4 regions of the Streptomyces sp. WG7 genome follow, and region 3 is predicted to be linked to each of the others. Evidence: riboswitches for the same ligand, from Rfam matches in the RefSeq annotation. Region 3 holds a riboswitch; each other region holds the start of a gene.
The links. A riboswitch is a leader RNA that binds a small molecule or an ion and turns the genes downstream of it on or off. The one in region 3 is predicted to bind cyclic di-AMP.
Positions count from the first base shown of each region.

Region 1: another riboswitch for cyclic di-AMP. It lies ahead of ACP4J0_RS07795 (M23 family metallopeptidase); the one in region 3 lies ahead of ACP4J0_RS09845 (M23 family metallopeptidase).
Region 2: another riboswitch for cyclic di-AMP. It lies ahead of ACP4J0_RS18905 (transglycosylase SLT domain-containing protein); the one in region 3 lies ahead of ACP4J0_RS09845 (M23 family metallopeptidase).
Region 4: another riboswitch for cyclic di-AMP. It lies ahead of ACP4J0_RS11185 (C40 family peptidase); the one in region 3 lies ahead of ACP4J0_RS09845 (M23 family metallopeptidase).

Region 1 is NZ_JBNGGE010000005.1:78,432-81,702, reverse strand. Features, by position in the region: gene ACP4J0_RS07800 (GntR family transcriptional regulator) at 1-179, opposite strand, end outside; gene ACP4J0_RS07795 (M23 family metallopeptidase) at 380-1,144, opposite strand; cyclic di-AMP (ydaO/yuaA leader) riboswitch at 1,157-1,321, opposite strand; gene ACP4J0_RS07790 (M16 family metallopeptidase) at 1,512-2,900, opposite strand; gene ACP4J0_RS07785 (M16 family metallopeptidase) at 2,897-3,271, opposite strand, start outside.
Region 2 is NZ_JBNGGE010000017.1:23,729-26,999, reverse strand. Features, by position in the region: gene ACP4J0_RS18915 (GNAT family N-acetyltransferase) at 1-302, opposite strand, end outside; gene ACP4J0_RS18910 (HAD family hydrolase) at 583-1,392, shown strand; gene ACP4J0_RS18905 (transglycosylase SLT domain-containing protein) at 1,531-2,031, opposite strand; cyclic di-AMP (ydaO/yuaA leader) riboswitch at 2,037-2,204, opposite strand; gene ACP4J0_RS18900 (polyprenyl synthetase family protein) at 2,892-3,271, shown strand, end outside.
Region 3 is NZ_JBNGGE010000006.1:269,382-272,652, forward strand. Features, by position in the region: gene ACP4J0_RS09840 (SGNH/GDSL hydrolase family protein) at 1-385, opposite strand, end outside; gene ACP4J0_RS09845 (M23 family metallopeptidase) at 590-1,555, opposite strand; cyclic di-AMP (ydaO/yuaA leader) riboswitch at 1,560-1,717, opposite strand; gene ACP4J0_RS09850 (tyrosine-protein phosphatase) at 2,141-2,938, shown strand; gene ACP4J0_RS09855 (DUF6126 family protein) at 2,955-3,071, opposite strand; gene ACP4J0_RS09860 (helix-turn-helix domain-containing protein) at 3,068-3,271, opposite strand, start outside.
Region 4 is NZ_JBNGGE010000008.1:13,078-16,348, forward strand. Features, by position in the region: gene ACP4J0_RS11180 (ABC transporter permease) at 52-1,053, shown strand; cyclic di-AMP (ydaO/yuaA leader) riboswitch at 1,607-1,749, shown strand; gene ACP4J0_RS11185 (C40 family peptidase) at 1,753-2,226, shown strand; gene ACP4J0_RS11190 (ATP-binding protein) at 2,530-3,021, opposite strand; gene ACP4J0_RS11195 (helix-turn-helix domain-containing protein) at 3,236-3,271, shown strand, end outside.

The DNA.
Region 1 (3,271 bases), on a different contig from region 3:
CGCCGGGTCACCACGAAGCCCTCGGCCTCCAGCGTGCGCAGGGCCTCACGGACCGGGACGCGGGAGACTCCGTAACGGCGGGCGAGCAGTTCCTCGGTGAGCCGGCTGCCGCGCCCGTGGACGCCGGCGACGATGTCGTCCCGGATCGCCGTGCACACCGAGTGCGCCGGAATACGCATGCCCGACCTCCGCCTTGATCCCCAAGAAAACGTCGACGATTGACGCGTGAGCAGTGACTCTAGGCCAGTCGGGCGGATATTCCGACGGCGGGGCGGATTTCATGGACATTTTTTGGACAGCGGCGACGCCTGGATCACCCACGGAAATGCGAACGCCCCGGCTCGGGAGCCGGGGCGTTCGAGTGCCGTACCGTCCGTCGTCAGACGTTCACACCGTGGGAGCGGAGATAGGCGACGGGGTCCATGTCCGAGCCGTACTCGGGGCTCGTACGGGCCTCGAAGTGCAGGTGGGCTCCGGTGACGTTGCCGGTGGCGCCGGAGAGGCCGATCTGGTGACCGGCGGCGACCGCCTGGCCGACCGAGACGGCGATGGAGGACAGGTGGCCGTACTGCGTGTACGTGCCGTCGTGCATCCTGATCACGACCTGGTTGCCGTACGCCCCGCCCCAGCCGGCCTCGACGACGGTGCCGACACCGACCGCGTGCACGGAGGTGCCGCTCGCGGCGTGGAAGTCGATGCCGGTGTGGCTGCCCGAGGACCACAGGGAGCTGCCGGCCTGGTAGGCGGTGGAGACGTAGGAGGCGGTGATCGGCGACACGAAGGTGTTGAGGCGCTCGCGCTCCGCCTCGCGCGCGGCGCGCTCCTTGGCCTCGCGTGCCTCCTCGGCCGCCTCGACGGCCCGCTCGCGTGCGGCCTCCTGGGCCGCCTCACGGGCGGCGGCGTCCAGCGCGGCCCGCTTCTGCGCGGTGGCCTGGGCGTCGATCTCGTCGGCTACGGCGTCGCCGATGGTGACGACCGGGGTGAGTCCGCTCTGCTCCGCCTCGGACTCGGCGGCGAGCGCCGGAGCGGCGAGGGTGCCGACGACACCGGTGGTGGCGAGGGCCGCGACGCCCGCCGCGTGGGCGGTGGTGCGATGCATCCGGCTGGGACGGCGATGCTTGCCGGTGGCGCGCGTGAACGCCATGTGGAGGCTGGTCCTTTCCTTCCCTCTCGCCTACCGGGTTAGCTGACGGGTTCGGAGCAGGAAGGTCTCCTACGGACCCCCTCGCTTCACGCGCGGGCGTCCGATTCACCCCAGGGACTGCGATGGGTCCCCGGCTCCCCTGGCTCGCGCCGTACGGGGACTCGGCGATGGCTGTCCGGTGCCGCGGGTGCGGCGCACTGCCTGACGAACAGCCCGGACGACGCTAAACGGGGTGTCTTCAATCCTCAAACGCAACCGGCCTTTTGTAGCGCACGCCACAGGGCAGACGGTCAGTCAGCCCCTCAATTCGGACAAAAGGCGGCCCTGGTGACACTGTGGTCACCAGGGCCGCCACGCGCGCGTGCCGCTACTCGGCCGCCACGACGGTCACTTCACCGATGCCGAGGGCCTCGACGGGCTCCTTGATCTGCGCCGCGTCGCCGACGAGGACCGTCACCAGACGGTCCACCGGGAAGGCGTTCACGACCGCCGCCGTGGCCTCCACGGTTCCCGTGGCGGCCAGTTGGCGGTAGAGCGTGGCCTGGTAGTCGTCCGGCAGGTGCTGTTCGACCTGGTCGGCCAGCGTGCTCGCCACGGCCGCAGCCGTCTCGTACTTCAGCGGCGCCACACCGACCAGGTTCTGCACGGCGACGTCGCGCTCGGCGTCGGTGAGCCCGCCCTCCGCGACCTTCCGCAGCACCGTCCACAGGTCCTCCAGCGCGGGACCGGTGTTGGGGGTGTCGACGGAGCCGCTGATGGCCAGCAGGGCGGCGCCCGTGCCGTCGGGCGCGGAACGCAGGACCTGTGCGAACGACCGCACGCCGTAGGTGTAGCCCTTCTCCTCGCGCAGGACGCGGTCCAGGCGCGAGGTGAGGGTGCCGCCGAGGCAGTAGGCGCCGAGCACCTGGGCGGGCCACACGCGGTCGTGCCGGTCGGAGCCGGTGCGACCGATCAGCAGCTGCGTCTGGACGGCTCCGGGGCGGTCCACGATGACGACCCGGCCCCTGTCGTCGGCGGTCACCGGCGGCACGGGACGCGGCTCGGCGGCGGAGCCGGTCCACGCGCCCAGCGTGTCACCGAGCAGCGCGTCGAGGTCGACGCCGGTGAGGTCGCCGACGACCACCGCGGTGGCCGTGGCGGGCCGGACGTGCTTCTCGTAGAAGGCGCGTACGGCCGCGGAGTCGATGCTCGCGACCGTCTCCTCGGTGCCCTGACGCGGGCGCGACATGCGCGTCCCGGCCGGGAACAGCTCCTTGTAGAGCTCCTTGGCCGCGCGGCGTGCCGGGTTGGCCAGCTCGTGCGGAATCTCGTCGAGCCGGTTGCGGACCAGCCGCTCGACTTCGCTGTCCGCGAACGCGGGCGCCCGGAGGGCGTCGGCGACCAGGCCGAGGGCCTTGGCGAGGCGCGAGACGGGCACCTCCAGGCTCAGCCGGACGCCGGGGTGGTCGGCGTGTGCGTCGAGGGTGGCGCCGCAGCGCTCCAGCTCGGCGGCGAACTCCTCGGCGGAGTGCTTGTCGGTGCCCTCGGAGAAGGCGCGCGCCATGATCGTGGCGAGGCCGTCGAGGCCGGCCGGTTCGGCGTCGAGGGGTGCGTCCAGATTGATCTCGACAGCGACGACCTGCTGGCCGGGGCGGTGGCAGCGCAGCACCGTCAGGCCGTTGTCGAGGCTGCCGCGCTCCGGGGCCGGGAACGCCCACGGCTTGGGCTCGCCGGCCTGCGGCTGAGGGTGGAATTCCATGGTGGCGAGCTCGGTCACTTGGCCGCCTCCTCGTTCTCGTCGGTGGCGTTCGTGTCGGCGTCGTTGTCGTCGGCGTTGTCGTCGGCGTCGGCGGGGGCCGTGGGCTCGTAGACGAGCACCGCGCGGTTGTCGGGACGCAGGCGTGCCTTGGCGACCTCCTGGACCTCCTCTGCCGTCACCTCGAGCACCCGCTGCACGGCGGTGAGGGCGAGCTGCGGGTCGCCGAACAGGACGGCGTACCGGCACAGTTCGTCGGCGCGGCCCGCGACCGTACCCAGGCGGTCCAGCCACTCGCGCTCCAACTGGGCCTGGGCGCGCTCCATCTCCTCCGGCGTGGGCCCCTCCTCCGCGAACCGGGCGAGCTCCTCGTCGATGGCGGACTCGATGAC
Region 2 (3,271 bases), on a different contig from region 3:
GCCCGCAGCAGTTCGCGGGTGTTCAGGGCGAGGTCCTGGCGCAGCACCGCACCCTGGCAGTCCGACACCCCGAGTCCGATCGCCCGGCCCTGGCCCAGCTGCCCGCGCTCGTGCGGCAGGAAACCGGACGCCTCCCCGCCGTCGTACACCACCGCCACCCGCGCCCGCGGCCGTACCCGGCCCACGACGTCGGTGAACTCCGGTTCCATGAACGGATTGCGTGGTGCCGTCGACTTGGCGCGCAGCTCCCGCCAGTGTTCCCGTTCCCCCTCGCCCAGCTCCTCCGGCCTGAGCACACGCACACGTCCGCTGTTCAACCCGACCCCCCGATCAAGTTCCCCCTGGACAACAGGAAGGTACCTCCGGGGGCTCCCGGCCGGTAGGTAGCGGACCATGTTGTTGCCAACCGGTGCACAGGCCTTTAACCGGCTTTAGCCGATGATGTGCCAGGTTTCGGACAGGTTCGTGCGTCCTCGTGCGCCCGTGTGCCGTACTCGTGCGCACTCGTGCCGTACTCGCGCGTCCTCGTTCGGATGCGATCGCGGGTGAGTCGGACAGGTGCGGTGTCCGTATTCTCTGATCATGGACCGCACCGCATATTCACTCGTCGCCACCGACCTCGACGGCACGCTGCTCCGCGGCGACGACACCGTCTCCGACCGGTCGCTGGCCGCGCTGGCGCGGGCGGCAGGGGCCGGTGCGCGGCACCTGGTGGTGACGGGGCGGCCGGCGCCCCGGGTGCGGTCCCTGCTCGACCGCCTCGGCTGCACGGGACTCGCGGTGTGCGGACAGGGTGCCCAGGTGTACGACGCCGGCGCGAACCGGATGCTGTGGTCGGTCACCCTGGACCGGGAACTGGCCGAGACCGCACTCGGCAAGATCGAGGCCGAGGTGGGGCAGGTGTACGCCGCGGTCGACCAGGACGGCGTCGACGGCCTCACGCTCATCGAGCCCGGGTACCTGATGCCCCACCCCACGCTGCCCGCGGTGCGGGTCGAGCGGCGCGACGAACTGTGGTCCACGCCGATCAGCAAGGTGCTGCTGCGCCACCCCGACCTGTCCGACGACGAGTTGGCGGCGACGGCGCGCGCGGTGGTGGGCTCCCTCGCCACGGTCACCATGTCGGGGCCGGGGACGGTCGAGCTCCAGCCGTGCGGCATCACCAAGGCGACCGGCCTGGCGCTGGCCGCCGAGCGCCTGGGGGTGAGCCGACGGCGGACGATCGCCTTCGGGGACATGCCCAACGACATCCCCATGTTCGACTGGGCGGCACACGGTGTCGCCATGGCCGACGCCCACCCCGAACTCAAGGCGGTGGCCGACGAGGTCACCACGACGAACGAGGACGACGGCGTGGCCGTCGTCCTCGAGCGGGTCTTCGGGGCCTCCTGAGCGGAGCCCCCTCGGCCGAGGAGCCTCCTCGGCCGGAGCCTCTTTGTCAGTGCCTCAGTGCCTCAGGCGTCAGTGCTTCAGTTCCTCAGGCGCCAGTGCTTCAGTGCCTCTGTGGCAGTGCCTCTGTGGCAGTGCGTCTCAGTACGCGCCGAAGACGTTGTCCATCGAGCCGTATCGGTCGGCCGCGTAGTTGCAGGCCGCGGTGATGTTGGCGACCGGGTCGTACGGGTCCCAGGAGGTGCCGGGCACGTGGTACGCCTCGAAGGTCGGGGCGATCACCTGGAGCAGCCCCTTGGACGGGGTGCCGTTGATGGCGTTGATGTCCCAGTTGTTGATGGCGTACGGGTTGCCGGACGACTCCCGCATGATGTTGCGGTGGATGCCCTCGTACGTCCCGGGGATGCCGTGCTGGGCCATGATGTCGAGCGACTCCCGGATCCAGCCGTCGAGGTTGTCCGGGTAGGTCGTCGCCGCGGTGGTGGCGGCCGCGGCGGCCGTGGTGGTGGCCGGGGTGGCCGCGGACGCGCCGGTGGCGCCGAGGAGCGGCAGGGCGAGCACGGCGGCGCCGGTGCCGGCCACGGCGAGCTTGCGGGCGAGGCGGCTGGTCCGGGCGTGACGGTTCTGACCGTTGGCAGACATGTGTGAGTCCCTCTCCTTACGCCTGCGAGGTGAGCTGTCGGGTTCGGGCGGGGAGGTGCCCGGCCGGGTCCTGACGGACACGGCTTCACCCCGAGCCGCTCCGGTGGTGACCGGTGCGGCGACTTACCTGGGTCCCCCGCTCCTGCCTGCGAGTTTGTTGGCGGATGACTGTGCGTCCGGGCGGTGGCAGGATTCGGCGTCCGCCCGACAGGCCGGGAACGTATGCGAGAGCACATGTCCGAAACAAGTGCAGGAATCACCCAACGCGCCTGTTGACCTTGATCTGAGGGGTTTGAGGTACTTGATCCTTTGCGGCTGCCAAGGGCCAAATGCCTTGCGGGGCAAAGGGAGGGCACAGTCGGCGGCAGGGTTGCCCGGAGGTGCGGAGGAGTGAGTCAACTCACCCGCATCGACAAGTGTGGCAAATCGGGCATTGAGGCCAACTGTGGGTCAATTGCCCATGGGTGGGAGGGGTTCGGGTGCTGGTCGACGGCCGGGCGGGCCTGCTGTCGTGCGCACCCCGTGTGTGACCCCGCCCTGAGCGGTGTTTCCGCGCGCCCTGGGGGCATCCGTTCGGGGTGGGGCAGGGTGAGCCGAGTGGGTGACGTATTCGGAGTGCGAGCCGTTGGGAGGGGTGATGTGATCATCAGTGGCGGGTTCTGGCCCCGGCGATGTCGATCAATATCTGCTCATATCGCCTGATCAAAAACATACTGTTCATGATCCGATACCGACCGGCCTGTAACGGTGGGCGCTCGCGGTGATCGAAAGGTGACCGGATACGCTGGCTCGAGTGGTGGCAGCGACCTATCGACAAACCAGGTAATCGCCAGTAGACACCAGCAGACAGGAGACCCCTCGTGACCGTCGTCGGGCCGTTCGGGCTGAGCGTGCGGGACCAGGCTCTGGAAGCCGATGTCCAGGCCGGATTGGTTGCTGTCGAGGAAGGGTTGCTTGAGGCAACCAAGAGCGAGGTTCCGTTCATCACGGAGGCCGCCCAGCATCTGGTGCGGGCCGGCGGCAAACGATTCCGGCCACTGCTGGTGATGCTCTCGTCCCAGTTCGGCGACCCCTATGCCCCCGGGATCGTGCCCTCGGCCGTCGTCGTGGAGCTGACCCACCTCGCCACCCTCTACCACGACGACGTGATGGACGAGGCCGCCGTGCGGCGTGGCGTGGCCAGCGCCAACACCCGCTGGGGCAACTCGGTCGCGGTCCTCACCGGCGACTTCCTGTTCGC
Region 3 (3,271 bases):
GCTTGAGGACGGGCACCCCACGGGTGTCGAAGCCGGTCGTCACGAGGACGGTGCCGGCCACGGCGGTCAGCGCGGCCACCGCCCGCTCGAACCGCTCCGCCACCTCGTCGGGGTCGGTGCCGGGCCGGATGATGTCGTTGCCGCCCGCCGCGAAGGAGACCAGGTCCGGCGCGAGTTCGGCGACGCGCGGGACCTGTTCCGCCACGATCTGGTCGAGCAGCCTGCCGCGCACGGCGAGGTTGGTGTACCTGAAGTCGCCCTCGGGGCGTCGGTCGGCGAGCAGTACGGCGAACCGGTCGGCCCAGCCGACGAACGCCCCGTCGGGTCCGGGGTCGCCGACGCCCTCGGTGAAGCTGTCCCCCACCGCCACGTACGACCCGATCACTTCTCTGCTGTCACTCTTCGAATCGTCTGCCACGTCGGCCCATGATTCACCTCGGAATGTGACCTACGCGACCGTAGAAAGGGTTGACGGGCGGTGAGAAAGACCACTCCTAAAGTGTTCACCAATTCAGGAATACACCGAAGGCCGGACCCGGGGATCGGGGTCCGGCCTTCGGTCGCGCGGGGGCTGTGCCCGAAACCGTCGTCAGAGGGAGACGCCGTGCGAGCGCAGGTAGGCGATCGGGTCCACGTCCGAGCCGTAGTCCGGCGTGGTGCGGATCTCGAAGTGCAGGTGCGGGCCGGTCACGTTGCCGGTGGCACCCGAGAGACCGACCTGCTGACCCGCCGTCACGGACTGCCCGGCGGAGACGGAGAGCGAGGACAGGTGGGCGTACTGGGCGTAGTGGCCGTCGGCGAGCTGGATGACGACCTGGTTGCCGTACGCTCCGCCCCAGCCGGCGGAGACGACGGTGCCCGCGCCGACGGCCTTGAGCGAGGTGCCGGTCGGGACGACGAAGTCCGTGCCGGTGTGGTAGCCGCTGGACCACATGCTGCCGGTCTGGTGGTACGGGGTGCCGACGCTGCCGCCGGGGACGGGCGAGGTGAAGCCGCTGGTGGCGCCGGCGGACTGGCCGCTCGTGTCCGAGGAGTCCGAGGACGAGGTCTGCGCGGCGTCCGACGACTTCTCGGACGACTCGGACTTCCCTGCCGACGACTTCTGCGGCGCGGCGGGCTTCTCGGCCGCCGGCTTCTCCGACTCGGCGGAGGACGACGGGGCCGACGCCTTGGCGGCCTGCCCGCTGATCGAGAGCTTCAGGCCGGGGTGGATCAGCGAGGGGTCCGAACCGACGGCCTCGCGGTTGTCCGAGTACAGCTTCTTCCAGCCGCCGTCGACGTCCTGCTCGTCGGCGATCCTCGAGAGGTAGTCACCGCTCTTCACCGTGTACGTCCGCGCGTCCGCGTTCTTCTCGGCGCTGCCTCCGGCGGCCTTCTTCGCCGTCGTCGGGACGGACTGCACGGCCTGCCCGGAAACGGACTGCGCGGGAGCGGCGTGGGCAGCGGCGGCGCCCATCAGCGGGAGCGCGAGCGCGGCGCCCCCGGTTCCGGCGACGGCGATGGTGCGGGTCAGGCGCATGGTCCTGGTACGGCGGTGCTTACCCTTCGCGGGCATGACGAATTCCTCTCCGGCGCCTGCGAGGTGAGCTGTCGGGTGCGGGCTGGAGATGCCCGGCCGCGCCGAGACGCGGCTTTACCCCAAGCCGTTCCGGGAACCGGAACAGGCAGTCGTACCTGTGGGTCCCCCGCTCCTGCCGTGTACGGGTGGTGGGTGGGTGCGGGTTCCGGTCGGCGGCAGGATTAGGCGTCCGTCCGGATCGGTGGTGAACGTAAGGGACCAGGACGCGCAGGGACAAGCGAGGGGTTCCATTGACAGGTGTTCCGATTGATCCTTTACGGGAATCACCGGTCACCCTCCGTCGATTCGCGGAGCGCCGTCTCACGTAAACCGCCTTGAAAACCGGCCTGATTACGTGAGCATGACGAGCAACGCACGGTCACGGATATGACGCTGCTCACGCGGCGCCTCGCCACCCTCTTTCATTTCAGCGCTAGTTGGAATGAAAGCGCCAATTCGGACAGAAGGCTTAGGAATGGCGTAGTCGGACGGCTGAAACGCCGAGGCTCCAGGACCGTGCCGTATCGTCGAGTGGTGCCCGTCGGCGAGCGGCGTCGACGGGGCGGAGTGGGAGGAGTCCCCGTGACGCAGCAGGTCCCGTCGACCGAACCCGAGCTGGCCGGTGTGCGCAACTTCCGTGACGTGGGCGGACTGCCGACCGTGGACGGGCGGCGAGTGCGGCAGGGGGTGCTGTTCCGCAGCGGTCACCTGGCGCACGCCACCGGTGAGGACGCCGCGTTCCTCGCCTCGCTGGGCCTGCACACCATCTTCGACTTCCGCAACGCGGCCGACCAGAAACTCGAAGGCCCGGACGTCGAGCTTCCGGGCGTGCGCAATGTGAACCTGCCGCTGAGCGATCCGGCCGACGGCGCCGAGTTCTGGAAGATGGTCCGCGACGGGGACCTCGACCAGCTGCGCGAGATCCTGGCGGACGGCAAGGGCGCCAACCGGATGATCGACTCCTACCGCATGATCATCAAGGAGCGCACGGCGGAGCACTCCCGGGTGCTGCACGCGCTCGCCGAGGACAGCGTCCCCGCCCTGATGCACTGCGCGGCCGGCAAGGACCGCGCGGGCCTGTCGATCGCCGTCACCCTGCTCGCCCTGGGCGTCGAGCGCGAGGCCGTCGTCGACGACTACCTGAAGTCCAACGCCGCGCACCGCCGCTACAAGGTACGCCGCAGCAGCTCCGCCGCCTCGGCCTACTCCCCCGAGGTCATGGAGCTGCTCAGCCCCCTGTTCGACGCGCGGGTCGAATACCTTGCGGCGGCCTTCGAGACCGTCGAGGAGACCTGGGGCGGCGTCGACGCGTACCTGGAGAAGGGCCTGCGGATCACCCCGGAGACCCGGGAGCGGCTGCGCGAGCGGATGCTGGACTGAGGCATCCACTCACCCGCTACTTGGCGCCGACCTCGAAGAGCAGGTAGATGAAGGCCGCGAAGACGTGGCCCACGATGAGGTAGATGAAGAGCCGCACCCACAGGGCGCGCGGGAACTTCTCCTGCAGATTCATGGCATCTCTCCTAGGGTCGGGTGGATCGCGGTGGTGGCCGGTCCCAGGCACAGCGCCGCCGTCGGGCTCTGCAGCAGGGTGTGGACGAAGAGCAGTTCGACCCCGTCGGCGTCCTGGGCGGCGATCCGGTGCGGGGTCAGCGAGTCGAAGTGCGCGCTGTCGCCCGGAGCGAGCCGGTGCACGGTGTCCCCGAGGCGCAG
Region 4 (3,271 bases), on a different contig from region 3:
ACCGTGGAGGCAGGACTAAAACGAACGATCCTTCTCTCAGAGGAGTCACCCATGTCCGGCCCCTCCGCTCCTCACGGCCGCCGTGTGGCCGCCGTCGTCGTCCTGCTTCCCGTACTGGCGGCACTGGCACTGTGCGCCTTCGCCTGGCCGGCCGCCCGTACGTCCGCCCGCGATCTGCCGCTCGGCGTGGCGGGACCGCCCGCCGCGATCACGCAGGTGGAGCAGCGGCTCACCCAGCGCGAGGGCGCCTTCGAGATCCACCGCTACGCCGACGAGGCCGCGGCCCGCGACGCCGTCGAGGACCGGACCGTGTACGGCGCGGTGGTCGCCGGCGACCGGGGCGCGAAGCTGCTCACGGCGTCCGCGGCGAGCCCCTCCGTGGCCCAGCTGCTGCAGCAGGCGGTGACCGGGCAGGCCTCCGCCACGGGGACGCCGGTCCAGGTGGTCGATGTGGTGCCCGCCCCCGAGGCGGATCCGCGCGGCGCGGCCCTGGGCGCGAGCGTGCTGCCGCTCGCACTGGCCGGGATCGCGACCGGCGCCGTGGTGACCCTGCTGGGGTTGCGCGGCGTGCGAGCGGCCGTCGCGGTGACCGGCGCCGCCGCGTCGACAGGCGCGGTCGCGGCGGTGGTCGCGCACAGCTGGCTCGGGGTGGTCACCGGTGACTGGTGGGCCGTGGCCGGCGTGTTCGGGCTGTCGGCCCTGGCCGCGGGCGCGGGCGTCGCCGGGCTCGGGGCGCTGCTCGGGCGCGCGGGTGTCGGGCTGGGCGCGGCCGTGATCATGCTGCTGGGCAACCCCTTCTCCGGCGCGTCCTCGGCGCCGGAGATGCTGCCCCGGCCGGCCGGCGCGATCGGCCAGTGGCTGCCGCCGGGCGCGGGCGGCTCGCTCCTGCGCTCGGTGTCCTTCTTCGAGGGCGCCGCGGCCACCGGCCCCGCGCTCACGCTCACGTGGTGGTCCCTGCTGGGCCTGGGCGCGGTCCTGCTCGGCGGCGCACTGCGACAGCGCGCACCCGGCGCCTCACCGGCGCCCGACCGGGCCCCGGCCCCGGCCGCCTGATCCCCGGCCGTGCGCGGCCGGGCCGCGGACCCCGCCACGGTGCGGGGCCCCGGCCCGGCCGCCGTGCGCACCGGTGCGTCAGGGCCGGAGTGCACGCCGGCACCCTGGTCCGGGCGCCGCGCGTGCGGGACGGTGAACGGCGGGCGGCGCGCGTCAGCCTTCCGCCGTGTTCCGGCAGTTGACGCGCCGGTGGCCGAAACGGACCAAACGGCGTACCCCCTTTCGGCGTAGGAACACCCTCGATTTCCGACCGGCCGAAGTTGCGCGACCGCTGCTGCTCACGCGGCGGAACGAGCCGCTCCGCCGCTGGTCCCGGGCTCGTCACCACCCCCGGCTGTGACTCGAACGCGGAGGTGTCCACCCGAACGGGCGAGTGGCGTGTAACAACACAAAGGGCACGTTCCGTTGGGATTCTCCCACTGGGCGAGACAAGATCCGTGACTGACGACAAGCCCTCGCCGCAGCGGCGGGGCGGTCCGGGCGGACGCCGAGTCCTGCCGCCGCCCGGACGACCGGTCGACAGGAGTGGATCGGCAGGAGTGGAGGACCCGAGCACGACGGGTCGCCGGAACGGTCATCTCCGAGAGAGAAGCCGGGCCGAGCAGCCCTTGGGGTGAAGCCGCACTCGTGCGGCCGGGCAACTTCGCCAGCCCGAATCCGACAGGTCATCCTTCACAGGCGGCTGACGAAGGGTTGCGCATGTCTGCGCTCAATCGTGTCCCGTCGCTGATGGCCCGTGCCGGTACGGCCTCGGCCCTCACCCTCGCCGCGATCGGCGGATCCGTCGTGGTCCCCGGTGCCGCCTCCGAGGCGGCCGCGGCGACCTATGCGGCGAAGGCCCTCAAGATCGCGGCCTCCAAGAAGGGTTCACCGTACAAGTGGGGCGCCGTCGGACCACGCAGGTTCGACTGCTCCGGGCTGACCCTGTATTCGTTCAAGAAGGCCGGTAAGAAGCTGCCGCGCACCGCGGCTCAGCAGTACAACAAGACCCGTCATATTTCCGCCAAGAACCGCAAGGTCGGCGACCTCGTCTTCTTCCACTCGGGCAGCAGCGTCTACCACGTCGGCATCTACGCCGGGAAGGGCAGGATCTGGCACGCCCCGAAGACCGGGGACGTGGTCCGTCTGCAGAAGATCTGGACCGGCAGCGTCTGGTACGGCCGGGTCAATTGACGTCCGCTCCTCGCCCGGAAGGGCGGGGTCTCCTGGCACGGCCCGCCCACGGCCTCGGCGGGTCCCCGCTTCGACGCGCTGTGCCGGTACCCGTACCGGCCCTGCCCGCACCCGACGCGCCGAGGCCGCCGGTCCGGCGGCCCTGGCGACGTCGGCCGCCCCGTCGATGTGCCGGTCGGGGACGGCCCCGCGCCCCGCACGCCCCGCGCTCCCACACGCGCACGTGCGGCGGTTCGGTACTGCCCTCGACACTGCCCTCGACGCCTCACACGGAACAGACTCGCGGCGAGTGCCGCCGGCGCCTCACCGTTCGGGCTCCTGCCGTCCCGCGACCCGCCCCACGGCCGTGGCCGGCTCGGGCGGCACCGGACTGCTCGGCGGCGTCCAGGGCAGTTCGATGAAGACGGTCTTGCCGCCCTCGCGCGTGCGCCGCACCCTCAGCTTGCCGCCGCACTCCGCCGTCAGCCAGCGGATGATCACCATGCCGCGGCCGTTGTCCTGCTGGACGGCGGCGGGCAGACGCTTGGGAAACCCCGGATGGCTGTCGGTGACGCCGATACGCAGTCGTTCGTCGCGGTCGAGCACGAGGTCCACCGTGAAGGTGGGTGACTGTCCGAGCGTGTGCTGGACCGCGTTGGTGGTCAGCTCGGAGACGATGAGCCGGACGGTTTCGGACACCTCGGTGTCCGCCGGCAGGCCCCACTCCACCAGCGTGCCGACCACATAGGTACGCGCGGCGGCCACCGAGGCGGGATCGCTCGGCAGAGTGACGGATGCTTCCAGATGGTCTGCCATGGCGACGTCGTCCCTTTCCCACGGGACCGCAGCCGGACACGGAGCGGATGGTTCGAGTACGGTCCCGGACTGGTGCTTCGCCGTCAGACTGCCACCACCAGGCCCGGTAAGGGCGGCGATCCACCAAGATCTGCATATATCTGTCGCTCGATGCGGTGAACTCTGCGACGGCAGAGCGTATTTGGGCGGCTCATAAGGAGTAGAGGAGTGGCCCATGCAGCACGGCCCCGTGGTGCGCCGCCGGAAGCTG